Regions from separate parts of the Pseudomonas sp. NY15181 genome, predicted to be linked through region 1. Evidence: predicted binding sites of a transcription regulator. Region 1 holds the regulator's gene; the other holds the start of a gene.

Region 1 (7,546 bases):
TACCTGATCTGGCAGCGCCAGCGCCAGGCGGCGCAGCAGGCCGAGCAGGAAACCCAGCGCCAGCAGGAGCTGCTGCCGGCCCAGCGCGCCCAGGAAACCAAGGAACTGGGCTGGGACGACGTGACCCCGGTGGACATGGTCGGCCTGGAAGTCGGCTATCGCCTGATCCCGCTGGTGGATCGCAACCAGGGTGGCCAGCTGCTGGCGCGGATCAAGGGCGTACGCAAGAAGCTGTCCCAGGACCTGGGCTTCCTGATGCCGTCGGTGCATATTCGCGACAACCTCGACCTGCTGCCCAACGCCTATCGTTTGACGCTGATGGGCGTCAGCGTGGCGGAAGCCGAGATCTACCCGGACCGCGAGCTGGCGATCAACCCAGGCCAGGTGTTCGGCACCCTGAACGGCATCGCCGGCAAGGACCCGGCCTTCGGGCTGGAGGCGGTGTGGATCGAGCCGTCCCAGCGCGACCAGGCGCAGTCCCTGGGCTACACCGTGGTCGATGCCAGCACCGTGGTCGCCACCCACCTGAACCAGGTGCTGCACAAGCACGCCCATGAGCTGCTCGGTCACGAGGAAGTCCAGCAACTGATGCAGCTGCTGGCCAAGACTTCGCCGAAGCTGGCGGAAGAGCTGGTGCCGGGGATGATCTCCCTGTCGACCCTGCTCAAGGTCCTGCAGGCATTGCTGCAGGAACAGGTGCCGGTGCGCGACATCCGCACCATCGCCGAGGCCATCGCCAACGTCGCCGCCAAGAGTCAAGATCCCGCCGCCATGGTGGCGGCAGTTCGCGTCGCGCTGTCCCGCGCAATCGTGCAAACCATTGTGGGACTAGAGCCGGAGCTGCCTGTGATCACTCTGGAACCCAGGTTGGAACAGATATTGCTGAACAGTCTGCAGAAGGCCGGACAGGGCTCCGAAGACGGCATGTTGCTGGAGCCCGGAATGGCGGAAAAGCTGCAACGCTCGATGGTCGAGGCGGCGCAGCGCCAGGAAATGCTCGGCAAGCCGGCGATCCTGCTGGTGGCCGGTCCCGTCCGCGCGATGATGTCCCGATTCGCGCGGATGGCGGTCCCCACCATGCACGTGCTGGCTTACCAGGAAATCCCGGACAACAAACAAGTGACGATCGTCGCCACCGTTGGGCAGAACTGATTGAGGTCGCAGGCCATGCAGGTAAAACGCTTCTTCGCCGCCGATATGCGTCAGGCCATGAAACTGGTCCGTGACGAGCTGGGCCCGGACGCCGCGATCATCGGCAACCGCCGTGTCGCTGGCGGCGTGGAACTGACCGCGGCCCTGGACTACCAGGCCCCGGCAGCGGCCAGCAAGCCGAACCCGGCGCTGGAAGCCGAGCTGCGCAAGACCCAGGCGCGCATCGCCCAGGCCAAGGCCGAGCTGAGCGAGCCGACCCGCATGAGCGAGGCCGTGCGCAAGGACCGTCAAATGTACGGCGTCGAGACGCCGCGCCGCAGCGCCGCCGAGACCCTGGCCGAAGCCATGGCCGCACCAGTTGCGCCGGCCGCCGCCAACGTCGGCCAGCAGGCGCTGGAGGCCATGCGCTTCGAGCTCAACGGCCTGCGTGAACTGATCGAAGTGCAGCTGGGCTCGATTGCCTGGAACCAGCTGCAGAACCAGCGTCCGAAGCAGGCCAACCTGTGGCGCCGCCTGCAGCGCATGGGCCTGCCGGCAGACCTGTCGCGCAGTCTGCTGGAGAAGGTGGCTTCCATCGCCGAGCCGAAGCAGGCCTGGCGCATGCTGCTGGCGCACCTGGCGCGCTCCATCAACACCCCGGAAATCGACCTGCTGGAGCAGGGCGGGGTGGTCGCGCTGGTCGGTCCGGCCGGCATGGGCAAGACCACCACCCTGGCCAAGCTGGCGGCCCGCTATGTGCTGAAGTACGGCGCGCAGAGCATCGCACTGGTGTCCATGGACAGCTTCCGCATTGGTGCCCAGGAGCAGATCAAGACCCTCGGCCGCATCCTCAATGTGCCGGTGACCCTGGTCGATCCGGGCCAGTCGCTGATCCAGGCCATGGCGCCGCTGGCGCGCAAGCGCCTGGTGCTGATCGATACCGCCGGCCTGCCCGCCAATGATCCGGCGCTGCGCATGCAGCTCGAAGCCCTGGCGGCACAGAGCCTGAACGTGAAGAACTATCTGGTGCTGGCCGCGACCAGCCAGGCCCAGGTGCTCAAGGCCGCCTGGCAGAACTATCGTGTATGCGGTCTGGCCGGGTGCATCCTGACCAAGCTGGACGAAGCCGGCAGCCTCGGCGAGGCGCTCGCTCTGGCAATTGGCCAGCGTCTCCCGGTAGCCTATCTGGCGGACGGTCCGAAGATTCCGGATGATCTGCAGATTGCGCGCAGCCATCAGCTGGTCAGCCGCGCGGTGAGCCTGCAGGCGCCGGAAGAGCCGAGCGAGGACGCCATGGCCGACCTGTTCGCCGGCCTGTACCAGCAGCCGGTGCGTCGCGCCAGCTGAACGAATTGAACGGCCCCGTGGTGGGGCGAGGGGTGGCCAGGTGGGCTGCCCGGCGAGGCGGATGCTCTGGCAGACGATCCGCGAACGCCGGAAGCGGTAGAGCACCGCAGCCGGCAAGGCCGCAGCGCCAGGGGGCGCGGCGGCTGAATGACGAGACAAGGTATTGATATGGGCATGCATCCTGTACAGGTAATCGCAGTCACCGGTGGCAAGGGTGGTGTCGGCAAGACCAACGTGTCGGTGAACCTGTCGCTGGCGCTGGCCGACCTCGGCCGCCGCGTCATGCTGCTGGACGCCGACCTGGGCCTGGCCAACGTCGACGTGCTGCTGGGCCTGACGCCCAAGCGCACGCTGGCCGACGTCATCGAAGGCGAGTGCGACCTGCGCGACGTGATCCTCCAGGGTCCCGGCGGCGTTCGCATCGTTCCGGCGGCTTCCGGCACGCAGAGCATGGTGCACCTCACGCCCATGCAGCACGCCGGTCTGATCCAGGCCTTCAGCGACATCAGCGACAACATCGACGTGCTGGTGGTGGACACCGCCGCCGGCATCGGCGACTCGGTGGTGAGCTTCGTCCGCGCCGCCCAGGAAGTGCTGCTGGTCGTCTGCGACGAACCCACCTCGATCACCGACGCCTACGCTTTGATCAAGCTGCTCAACCGCGACTACGGCATGACCCGCTTCCGCGTACTGGCGAACATGGCCCACAGCCCCCAGGAGGGCCGCAACCTGTTCGCCAAGCTGACCAAGGTCACCGACCGCTTCCTCGATGTGGCGCTGCAGTACGTGGGCGCCATTCCGTACGACGAATCGGTGCGCAAGGCGGTGCAGAAGCAGCGTTCGGTGTATGAGGCGTTCCCGCGCAGCAAGGCCTCCCTGGCGTTCCGTGCGGTAGCGCAGAAAGTCGACAGCTGGCCGCTGCCGGCCAACCCGCGTGGGCACCTGGAGTTCTTCGTCGAGCGCCTGGTGCAGCACCCGACCACGGGTTCGGCCGTATGATGACGGCCTCTGGAGCGCGTATGTACAGCAAGGCGCAGGCGCAGAACTCCCAGGACCAACTGATCCAGCGCTACGCGCCGCTGGTCAAACGCATTGCCTACCACCTGCTGGGCCGCCTGCCGGCCAGCGTGCAGGTGGAGGACCTGATGCAGGCCGGCATGATCGGCCTGCTGGAGGCGGCGAAGAAATACGACGCCGGCAAGGGCGCGAGCTTCGAGACCTACGCCGGCATCCGCATCCGCGGCGCCATGCTCGACGAAGTGCGCAAGGGCGACTGGGCCCCGCGCTCGGTGCACCGCAACACCCGCATGGTCAGCGATGCGATCCGCACCGTCGAGGCTCGAACCGGACGTGACGCTAAAGATCAGGAAGTTGCTGCCGAACTCAATATGAGTCTCGAAGAGTATTACGGCATCCTCAGCGACACCCAGGGCAGCCGCCTGTACAGCTTCGACGATCTGCTGCAGGACGGCGAGCAGGGCGGTGGCCTGGCCGAAGACGCTTCGCACCAGGGCAACGAGCCCTCCCACGGCCTGGAAGACGAACGCTTCCAGGCGGCGCTGGCCGACGCCATCACCAAGCTGCCCGAACGCGAGCGGCTGGTGCTGGCCCTGTACTACGACGAGGAGCTCAACCTCAAGGAGATCGGCGAAGTGCTGGGGGTCAGCGAGTCCCGGGTCAGCCAGCTGCACAGCCAATGCGCCGCGCGCTTGCGGGCACGTCTGGCGGAGTGGCGCGCGCACTGAGGTTCGGGTAGTTTCGCGTCGGCTTTTTCGTAGGCTTCAGATTTAGATTTCAGAATTCTTTCGGGCGACGTCCCTTTGACGCCGCCCAAACGGGATGAGCGCACGCCGCTCGATGAATTGACGGCACGCCCGCCAGGACGTGCCTGGTATCGATGGAGGTCGGTTTGGACAAGAATATGAAAATTCTCATCGTGGACGACTTTTCCACGATGAGGCGCATCATCAAGAACCTCCTGCGGGACCTGGGGTTCACCAACACCGCAGAAGCCGACGACGGCACCACTGCGCTGCCGATGCTGCACAGCGGCAACTTCGACTTCCTTGTCACCGACTGGAACATGCCCGGCATGACCGGCATCGACCTGCTGCGCGCGGTCCGCGCCGACGAACGTCTGAAGCACCTGCCGGTACTGATGGTCACCGCCGAGGCCAAGCGCGACCAGATCATCGAAGCGGCCCAGGCCGGGGTCAACGGCTATGTGGTCAAGCCTTTCACCGCTCAGGTGCTGAAAGAAAAGATCGAGAAGATTTTCGAGCGGGTCGGCAGCTGAGGCTGATCAAGAGGGCGTCATGGATTTCAACGAATCCGCGGGTGACTTCGAGTCGACCCTGAAAAAACATGCGCGCGAATTGGTCGACTGCCTTGAACGCGGCGAAGTCCAGACCGCCGTGCAGCTGATCTCCGAGCTCAACCAGACGCGCGATCGCGGGCTCTACCAGGAAGTCGGCAAGCTCACCCGCGAGCTGCACAACGCCATCGTCAACTTCCAGATCGACCCCAGTTCCCGCCACGCCGAGGAAATGTCGCAGATCGCCGACGCCACCGATCGTCTCTCCTATGTGGTGAAGATGACCGAGAAGGCGGCCAACCGCACCATGGACCTGGTGGAAGAGTGCACCCCGGTGGTCATGCACATCGAGACCCAGGCCAAGGAGCTGCAGGAAGACTGGGGGCGTTTCATGCGCCGCGAGCTGGGGCCCGATGCCTTCCGTGAGCTGGCCAAGCGCGTGGAGCAGTTCCTCTACATCAGCGCCCAGGACAGCCGGAAGCTTTCCGCGCACCTCAACGACATCCTCCTGGCGCAGGACTTCCAGGACCTCACCGGGCAGGTGATCAAGCGCGTCACCAAGCTGGTCACCGAGGTCGAGTCGAACCTGGTCAAGCTGGTCTGGATGGCCGGTCAGGTGGACCGCTACGCGGGCATCGAGCATGACTACCAGGGCATGACCGAGGCGGTTGAAAAAGAAAGATCGTCCAAGGGTGAAGGTCCGCAAATCGCTGCCGATACAAGAAAAGACGTCGTGTCCGGTCAGGACGATGTCGACGACCTGTTGTCCAGCCTTGGTTTTTAAGCGTCGCCTGACGCTGTAGAGGGAGCACCCGAATGAGCTTCGACGCCGATGACGAAATCCTCCAGGACTTCCTGGTGGAGGCCGGCGAGATTCTCGAGCTACTGTCCGAGCAACTGGTCGAGCTGGAAAGCCGCCCGGAAGACATGGACCTGCTCAATGCCATCTTCCGCGGGTTCCACACCGTCAAGGGTGGGGCGGGCTTCCTCCAGCTGAACGCGCTGGTGGAGTGCTGCCACATCGCCGAGAACGTGTTCGACATGCTGCGCAAGGGCGAACGCCGCGTAGATGCCGAGCTGATGGACGTGATGCTGCAGGCGCTGGATACCGTCAACGTCATGTTCCAGCAGGTGCGTGACGCGGAAGAGCCGACTCCGGCGACGCCCGAGCTGCTGGCCGCGCTGTCGCGGTTGGCCGACCCGAACGCCGCCCCGGCCGAAGCTCCCGCTCCGGCAGTTGCCGAGCCCTTGGCGGAGGTGGCTCCGGCTGCTCCCGAGACCTACGGCGACATCACCGACGCCGAGTTCGAGCAACTGATGGATGCCCTGGAGCCGGCCGCCGATGCGCCGGCCGCAGCGGTCGGCAGCGGTGGCGACGACATCACCGACGACGAATTCGAGGCGCTGCTCGACCAGCTGCACGGCAAGGGCCAGTTCGGCGGCGCCCAGTCGCCCGCCAGCGCCGCGCCCGCCGTGAGCGAAGCCGCCCCGGCCGCCAGCGCGGGTGACGACATCACCGACGACGAATTCGAAGCGCTGCTCGACCAGTTGCATGGCAAGGGCCAGTTCACTGGCGCGAAGGATGAGTCGGCCGCCGCGCCTGTCGAGAAAGCCACCCCGGTCGAGACAGCCGCGCCGAGCGAGAGGGCCAGCGAGGCTTCCGCAGCCGGCGACGACAACATCACCGACGACGAATTCGAGAAGCTGCTCGACGAGCTGCACGGCAAGGGCCAGTTCACCGGCGCGAAGGAAGAACCGGTCGCCGCCGCCAAGCCGGCCGCCAAGCCGGCCGCCGCGCCGCAGCCGGCCAAGCCCGCTGCCGCACCGGCGAAGGCCACGGCCGCCAAGCCGGCCGAGGCACCGCGTGCGGCTGCTGCCGCCGAGAAGCCGACGAGCGAAGCGGAAACCACGGTGCGCGTGGACACCGCGCGCCTCGACGAAATCATGAACATGGTCGGCGAGCTGGTGCTGGTGCGTAACCGCCTGGTGCGCCTGGGCGCCAACAGCGGCGACGAGGCGATGGCCAAGGCCGTGTCGAACCTCGACGTGGTCACCGCCGACCTGCAGTCGGCGGTCATGAAGACCCGCATGCAGCCGATCAAGAAAGTCTTCGGCCGCTTCCCGCGGCAGGTCCGCGACCTGGCGCGCAACCTGAAGAAAGAGATCAACCTCGAGCTGATCGGCGAAGAGACCGACCTGGACAAGAACCTGGTCGAGGCCCTGGCCGACCCGCTGGTGCACCTGGTGCGCAACGCGGTGGACCACGGCATCGAAGGTCCGGACGAGCGCGAGGCCGCCGGCAAGGCGCGTTCGGGCAAGGTGGTGCTGTCCGCCGAGCAGGAAGGTGACCACATCCTGCTGTCGATCTCCGACGACGGCAAAGGCATGGACCCGGACGTGCTGCGCGCCAAGGCCGTGGAGAAGGGCCTGCTGGACAAGGACGCGGCTGACCGCCTGTCCGAGTCCGAGTGCTACAACCTGATCTTCGCCCCGGGCTTCTCGACCAAGACCGAGATTTCCGACGTCTCCGGCCGCGGTGTCGGCATGGACGTGGTGAAGACCAAGATTTCCCAGCTCAACGGCATCATCAACATCTACTCCGCCAAGGGGCAGGGCTCGAAGATCGTCATCAAGGTCCCGCTGACCCTGGCGATCATGCCGACCCTGATGGTGATGCTGGGCAACCAGGCCTTCGCCTTCCCGCTGGTGAACGTCAACGAGATCTTCCACCTCGACCTGTCGAACACCAACGTG
Region 2 (7,546 bases), on a different contig from region 1:
CGGCGTTCAGGGCCAGCAGGTTGGTCTGCTCGGAGATGCCCTTGATCACTTCGAGGATCTGGCCGATGTTCACCGTGCGGCTGTTCAGTGCCTCGATGTTGGCGCAGGCGGAGCTGATTTTATCCGACAGCTGGTTCATCGCGCTGATGGTCTGCTCGACCACCTGGCGGCCGTCTGCCGATTGGTGCGAGGCATCGGTGGCATGGTGGGAGGCGTCGGCGGCATTGCGGGCGATTTCCTGGGCGGCGGCGCCCAGCTCGTTGATCGCGGCGGCCACGCTATTGGTGCGGTTGGCCTGCTCGTCGGAGTTGCTCATGGACGAGTTGGAGGCGTTGACCACCAGCTGCGAGACGTCATGCAGGTTGCGCGCGGTGGAGGCCACTTCGCGGATGGATTCGTGGATGCGCTCGACGAAGCGGTTGAAGGCATTGGCCAGCACGCCGAACTCGTCGTTGCTGGCGACCTTCAGGCGCTGGGTGAGGTCGCCGTCGCCCAGGGCGATGTCCTGCATGGCGCGGCCCATGTCGGTCAGCGGGGCCATCAGCACGCGGATCAGCATGCCCAGCAGGAGCAGGATGGCGACGATGGCGATGGCCGTGGCAATGATGGCCGAGGTGCGGAAGTCGCTGAGCATCGAATAGGCCGCGCTCTTGTCCAGCACCAGGGCGACGTACCAGGTCACACCCGGCAGGCCCTTCACCGGCGTCATGGAGACCAGTTGGTCGTCGCCGTTGACGCTGACTTCCTGCACGCCCGGCTGCACTTTCGGCGCGCCCTGCGGGTAGATCTCGGTGAGGTTCTTGAACACCAGCTTGCTGTCCGGGTGCAGCAGGATCTTGCCGGCGTCGCTGACCAGGAAGGCGTAGCCGTTACCGTCGAATTTCAGCGAGTTGATGATGGCGGTGATGGTTTCCAGTTTCATGTCGCCGGCGGCGACGCCGATCAATTGGCCGTTGCGCATCACCGGCATGGACATGGCGAGGATCTGCTCGTTGGTGCCGGCGTCGAGGAACGGCTCGGTGACGATCAGCCGGCCTGCGGCCACGGCATCCTTGTACCAGCCGCGCTGGCGCGGGTCATAGCCATCGGGCATCGGCGCATAGGGGCGCATGGTGAACACGCCGCTGGCGGCTTCGCCCAGGTAGACCGATTCGAAGTTCTTCTTGAACACCGCCTGCTCCAGCACGTGCTGGATGTGCTCGGGCGTCGGGTCCTGGTCCGCCAGTTGCGCGGCTTCGCTTTCCACCAGCTGGATGCGGCCCTCCAGCCAGCTCTGGATGTTGCTGGCGGTCAGGCTGCCGACCTCGGTCAGTTTGGAATCGGTGGCGTCGTGGATCGCCTCGCGCTGGCGGAAATCGTTGAAGAGGATGAAGCAGGCGAAGGCGAAGATGACCACGAGGGAGGCCGCCAGAAGAATCTTCTTGGCGAAGGACAGCGAGCGAAGCATCGGTAAAGCATCCTGCAGATGACACGAAGGGGTAGGCAGGATGTGTCGGCAGCGAGTGGCGTAACTTTAGCGGGCGCAGGTTTTTTTCAGCGCCCAACATGAAATACCCGCGAATTTTCGCGGGTATTTCATGTTCTGTTTGTTGACCGCTCGGGCAATTATCAGGGGCTACTTGGGAAGTTCGCCGCTTATCTTGGTGAATACTCCACCGATATCAGTGCCGAGAGTTCTGGCCATTGCCACGATGGCTACCGCGATGAGACCGGCGATTACCGCATATTCGATGGCGGTAGCACCTTCCTTGTCGGCAACGAAAGCTTTTGCCTTGCAGTACAGCTTCAACGTCAGATCTTTGGTGTTCAGGTTCATCGCGATTGCTCCTAGCGGTACCACCGGGGCGGCGCCCCGACTTCACCGTCAGGCTAGGCTCGGTATGGCGGAATGCAATTGATCAAATAGTGCTAATGCCAAAGTTATAGTCATGGCGAAGTAGAACTATCTGAGGATTGGAATTTTCACACCGGCATTTGACGCTATTACCGCAGCTACTAAATTCTGCTTTGGAACAAGCAGGAACTAATTATGAGGAATGCTTCTTATCAAAGTTCCTCGTCGGGCCGAAACAAAAATAAGGGTCTGAAGGGCGTATACCGGAATAGCCGGTGTTGTGACTTCCGATCAGGCTGTGGACCACAGGTTCACTCATCCCGATAACGCGCAAGGACGTGGACATGAATAGCAAGGTGCTGATGGTTTTCGCCGGGCTGTTGCTGTTGTGTGCGGGGGTTGTAGGTTATCTGGGGTTATCGGTGGGCAAGCCGGCGGCTCCGGTCGCCGGCGCCATGCAGGAGGTGGCGCCCGCGGCGGTGGCCGAGGCGGACAAGCTGCAACGTACGCCAGTGGTGGTGGCTCGCCGTGAGCTTGCGGCGCTGACGGTGATCGGCAAGGACGATCTCGCCATCGAGCTGTTGCACACGGCTCCGGCAGGGAGCTATCCCAAGCCCGAGGCGCTGATCGGGCAGCGTGTCTGGGTGGCGGTACCGGCCGGCAGCATTCTTTCCGCCGCGCTGATGGAGCCGGGCGGCCCACTGGCGCGGACCATCCGCCCGGACGAGCGGGCCATGGCCATCGCGGTGGACGAGGTGATTGGCGGCGGTGGGTTCGTGCTGCCCGGTGATTACGTCGACGTGATGCTCTTCGTGAAGGATCAACAGGGTACCGATCGGGTCATCAGTGCCCAGGTTGTGCTGCCTGGGGTACGCGTTCTCACCTATGGCGAGCAGATCGCCGTTGCCAACGATGGCCAGGTCCGCAACGGCGGCGATCCGAAGGACAAGACGCCGCGTCCTCCGCGTACCGCCGTGCTGGCCGTGCCGGCCGAGGCGGCCTCGCGCCTGATGCTGGCCAGCCAAGCCGGTTCGCTGCGCCTGGCAGTGCGCAGCAAGGATGAGAACCTCTACGAGAAAGAGCAGCAGGGGCGCTATATACAGGCCTCGCTGAATGCGTCGGGTAGTCAGCCTATCACCCTTGAACAATTGCTCGGCAAGGCCCGTTCTGCGCCGGCCGCACGCCAGGTTTCGGCGCCGGATGTGAGTCCGGGCGTCGTGGTCTACCGCGGTACCACTGTTACCCGTGAAGCACATTGAGCAAGGAGTGCATCGATGTCCAAGCGCTTCATTCTGTCGCTGGCCGCACTTCTGGCCTGTGCCGTCCACTCCGCCGCGCAGGCGGTGCCGAGCGCCTGCGCCGGATTTGTCGGCCAGCAGTTGAACCTCGACGTTCAGCAGGGGGCGCAGCTCGACCAGCAACTGCCGGTGCCGATCAAGCGCCTGGCCATTGGCGACCCGAACATTGCCGACGTACAGGTGGTCGACAAACGTGATTTCCTGGTCACTGGCAAGGCCGAGGGCCTGACCAGCCTGCTGATCTGGACCCCCTGTAGCGACAAGCCGATGAGCAGTGTGGTGCGAGTCGGTTCGCGGGCGATCGCCGATGCGGGCGGAGCGCCTAGCAACCTTGCCGCCGGCCTGTCCAATCAAGTGCAGACCGACATCCGTTTCGTCGAGGTAAGCCGCAGTAAACTCAAACAGGCCAGTACCTCGCTGGTCCGCAAAGGCTCCAATACCTTTATTCTGGGCTCTCCAGGCAGCCTGGGCGGACTGAAGATCGGTCTCGATGGCAGCCTGGGGGCCGATAGCACCTTCGGCAACGCCAACGGCGGCTTCAACATCATCTGGGGCGGTGGCAGCAGCAAGTGGCTGGGCTTCATCAATGCGCTGGAAGGTAGCGGCTTCGCCTACACCCTGGCGCGCCCGAGTCTGGTGGCGACCAGTGGGCAGAGTGCTTCGTTCCTGGCTGGCGGTGAGTTCCCCATTCCGGTGCCCAACGGCAATAACGACACCATCACGATCCAGTACAAGGAGTTCGGTGTCCGCCTGACCCTGACGCCCACGGTGATGAACGACAAGCGCATCGCTCTGAAGGTGGCGCCGGAAGTCAGCGAGCTGGACTTCTCCAGCGGCATTCGCACCAACGACATCGCGGTGCCTGCCCTGACCGTGCGGCGTACCGACACCAGCGTGATGCTGGCCGACGGCGAGAGCTTCGTGATCAGCGGGCTGATCAGCAGCAGCACCATCAGCAACATCGACAAGTTTCCCTTCCTCGGCAACATCCCGGTGATCGGCGCGCTGTTCCGATCCTCGAGCCTGGACAAGGACGACCGTGAACTGTTGATGATCGTCACCCCGCACCTGGTCCAGCCGCTGGCCGCGACTGCGTCCCTGCCGACCTTGCCGGGCGAGGGGCTGCGCAAGTACGACCCCGGCTTTGGCGAGTTCTATTTCCTCGAAGACGGCCGCTTCGACCAGCGCAAGGCCAGCAGCGGGATGTCGCGCTGATGGACATCTATGACGCGGCATCCCGCCAGAAAACGGGCCGCAGGGAACGGGAAGGGAGCGACAGCATGAGTCAGACATTCGTCGCACTGGTACAGCATCCCGGCGAGCAGGAGTGGCTGCAGAACAGCCTGGCCAACTGCGGACAGGTGGTGGTGGCCAACAGCGGAACCCTGGAGGAGGTGCTGGCGCTGCTCGATGTCACGGGCGCCAGCGTCCTGTTCACCAGCCTGAACAAGGGCAACGTGGTGGCGCAGAGTTCATTGATCGAGGGGTTGGTGTCGGCCCGGCCGCTGCTCTCGGTGGTGGCCGTGGGCGATGGCCTGGACAATCAGCTGGTACTGGCGGCGATGCGCGCCGGTGCCCGCGATTTCGTCACCTACGGCGCCCGCGCCAGCGAACTGAGCGGCCTGATTCGCCGCCTGGGCGGACGCCTGCCCAGCGTGCCGGTGAGTGCCGCGCGGCAGGGCGAGCTGGTGAGCCTGGTCAGTGCCCGGCCGGACGCCGATGGCGCGTTCGTAGCGCTGCACCTGGCGCTGGCGCTGCAACGCCAGGCCGATAACCGCGTGCTGCTGGTGGACATCGGCCAGCCCAGCGCTGAGGCGCTGGCGATCCTTGGCATGGAGTCGGCCTTCAGTTTCGCCGATGCCATGCGCAACCTGCGCCGTCTCGACCAGACGCTGATCGACAGCGCGTTCACCCGCCATGATTCCGGGCTGCGCATCCTCAGCCTGTCGGATGAGCCCGGCATCCTGGAGCGCGTCACCACCGCCGAGATCTATCTGCTGCTGGGCAACCTGCGCAGTGCGTTCACCCATGTGCTGATCAACCTCACCGGTGTCGCCGAGGGCGAGCTCAGCAGCCAGTTGCTGGCGCAGGCCAATCGCGTCCTCTGGCTGGTGGACCAGAGCGTACCGTCCTGCAAGAAGGGCCTGGAACGCCTGCGTCGGCTGCGTGAGCGCAGCCCATCGCTGCCACGCATCGAGCTGCTGATCGAGCGCTACTGGCCGTCCGTGCCGCCGGATTCGTCGGCCCTGGGCAAGATGTTCGGCCTGGAGCTGTTCGGCGTGCTGCCGGCATCGCCCGAAGCGCGGCTGCGGGCGAAGAATATCGGCCAGAGCTTGTTCGACCTGTCACCGCGCGACCCGCTGACGGTGAAGCTGCGCGACCTGGCGGACAACCTGGGGGCGAACGTCGGTGAGCGTCCGCGGCGCTTCGCCTGGCTGGGCTGGCCGAAGGCGGCACGGTCATGAGTTACGGCAGCGGAAACGGCTTCTCCGGCCAGCACGATCAGGACCTGCAAGCGCTGAAGATGCGCCTGCACCGCTACATCATCGACGAGATCGACGAAGACGGCATGAACCTGCTGGAGGGCGCCCGCCCGGCAGTGGCCCAGTACGTCTCGGAGAAGGTCTGCGAATACGCCGCACGTCGTCAGTTGGCGATTTCCCGCTACGAGCTCGATCGCCTCGCCGAAGAGGTGGTGGATGAGCTGACCGGCTTCGGTCCGCTGGAAATCCTGCTGCGTGACCCGAACATCTCGGAAATCCTGGTCAACGGCCCCGACCGTGTTTTCGTCGAACACGGTGGCCGCCTGTACCAGAGCGACCTGCGCTTCATCGACGATCATCATGTGCAGCGCGTGATCCAGCGCATCCTGGCGCCGCTGGGCCGGCGCCTGGACGAGTCCAGCCCGATGGTCGATGCGCGCCTGCCCGACGGCAGCCGGGTCAACGCGATCATTCCGCCGGTGGCGCTGGACGGGCCCTGCCTGTCGATCCGCAAATTCAGCAAGGAACTGCTCAAGAGCGCCGACTTGCTGGGCTACCAGAGTGTCGACGAGCCGATGCTGGCGTTTCTCCGCCAGGCGGTGGAGAGCCGCTGCAACATCCTCATCAGCGGCGGCACCGGCACCGGCAAGACCACGCTGCTCAACGTGATGAGCAGCTTCATCGACGAGCGCGAACGTATCGTCACCATCGAGGACACCGCCGAACTGCAGCTGGGCCACAACCACGTGGTGCGCCTGGAGACCCGGCCACCGAACGCCGAGGGCTTCGGCGAGGTCACCGCCCGCGAGCTGATCCGCAACGCCCTGCGGATGCGCCCGGACCGCATCATCCTCGGCGAGATCCGTGGGGTAGAGGTTCTCGACGTACTGCAGGCGATGAACACCGGCCACGATGGCTCGATGAGCACCGTGCACGCCAACTCGGCCATGGACTCGCTGCTGCGCCTGGAGATGCTGGTCGGCCTCACCGGTCAGCGGGTGCCGGAGCAGACCTTGCGGCAGATGCTCTGCTCGGCGCTGGACATCATCGTGCAGATCACCCGCCTGGCCAGCGGCCGGCGTTGCATCAGCGAGATCCTCGAAGTGCTGGAGGTGCGCGACGGGGTGTACGTCACCAACTCCCTGTTCAGCCTCGACCGGCGAGGCAGCGGACAGTTCGTTCGCACCGCCCAGCCGGGCGGGCTGAAGTTCCGCCAGGTGCTGGTATGAACGGTGCGCTGCTGCTGGGCGCGGTCAGCCTGGCGCTGGGCCTGTTCGGCGTGCTGACCGGGGTCATGGCCTGGCGCACCCGGCACAACGAGCAGGTGCTGCAGCGCCTGAGCGGCAGCGGCACACTGCCGGCGGAGACGGCACGCGGCCGCAGCAGCCACTGGCTGGCCCGGCGCATGCGTCGCGCGGGCGTCTCCGACATGCGTCGTTGGCTGCTGTGCTTCGCAGCGGCGGCGTTGCTGATGGGGCTGGTGGGCGCCCATGTGGGGGGCGCGCTCGGTGTCGCGGGAGCCCTGCTGCTGGCAGTGGCGGGTGGGCATGTGCTGCTCAACGTGCTGTACCAGCGTCGCTTGCGGCGGATGATCCGGCAGATGCCGAACTTCCTCGACCAGGTAGTGCGCAGCCTGCATTCCGGACGCACCCTGGGCGATGCCATCGCCCAGGCGGTCAATGCCGCGGATGATCCGCTGCGGGAAATCCTTTCCCTGGCCAACAACCATGTGCAACTCGGCATCAGCCTGCCTGAAGCACTGCAGGAAGTGGCGGAACTCTACGATCAGGAAGAGCTCCACGTGTTCTCCCTCGGCGTGGCGGTGAACCACCGCTACGGCGGCAATACCACCGACCTGCTGGAAAACATCATCAAGGTGATCCACGAGCGGGAGAAACTCAGTCGCCAGCTGCATGCCATGACCGGCGAGA

Evidence for each region. The regulator FliA, encoded in region 1, starts transcription of late flagellar genes. The targets are predictions, from matches to a motif close to CTAAAGTTTNNNNNNNNNNNGCCGNTAA.
Region 2: a site for FliA is predicted at 1,490-1,517, ahead of ACNFBT_RS19315 (methyl-accepting chemotaxis protein). Genes of this name have one in related genera too.

Annotation. Positions count from the first base shown of each region.
Region 1 is NZ_JBLUPT010000003.1:564,346-571,891, forward strand. Features, by position in the region: gene flhA (flagellar biosynthesis protein FlhA) at 1-1,152, shown strand, start outside; gene flhF (flagellar biosynthesis protein FlhF) at 1,168-2,478, shown strand; gene fleN (flagellar synthesis regulator FleN) at 2,647-3,477, shown strand; gene fliA (RNA polymerase sigma factor FliA) at 3,474-4,223, shown strand; gene ACNFBT_RS11400 (chemotaxis response regulator CheY) at 4,400-4,774, shown strand; gene ACNFBT_RS11405 (protein phosphatase CheZ) at 4,794-5,576, shown strand; gene ACNFBT_RS11410 (chemotaxis protein CheA) at 5,609-7,546, shown strand, end outside.
Region 2 is NZ_JBLUPT010000008.1:213,620-221,165, forward strand. Features, by position in the region: gene ACNFBT_RS19315 (methyl-accepting chemotaxis protein) at 1-1,447, opposite strand, end outside; gene ACNFBT_RS19320 (Flp family type IVb pilin) at 1,616-1,816, opposite strand; gene cpaB (Flp pilus assembly protein CpaB) at 2,179-3,093, shown strand; gene ACNFBT_RS19330 (type II and III secretion system protein family protein) at 3,109-4,347, shown strand; gene tadZ (type 4b pilus Flp biogenesis protein TadZ) at 4,413-5,597, shown strand; gene tadA (type 4b pilus Flp biogenesis ATPase TadA) at 5,594-6,844, shown strand; gene ACNFBT_RS19345 (type II secretion system F family protein) at 6,841-7,546, shown strand, end outside.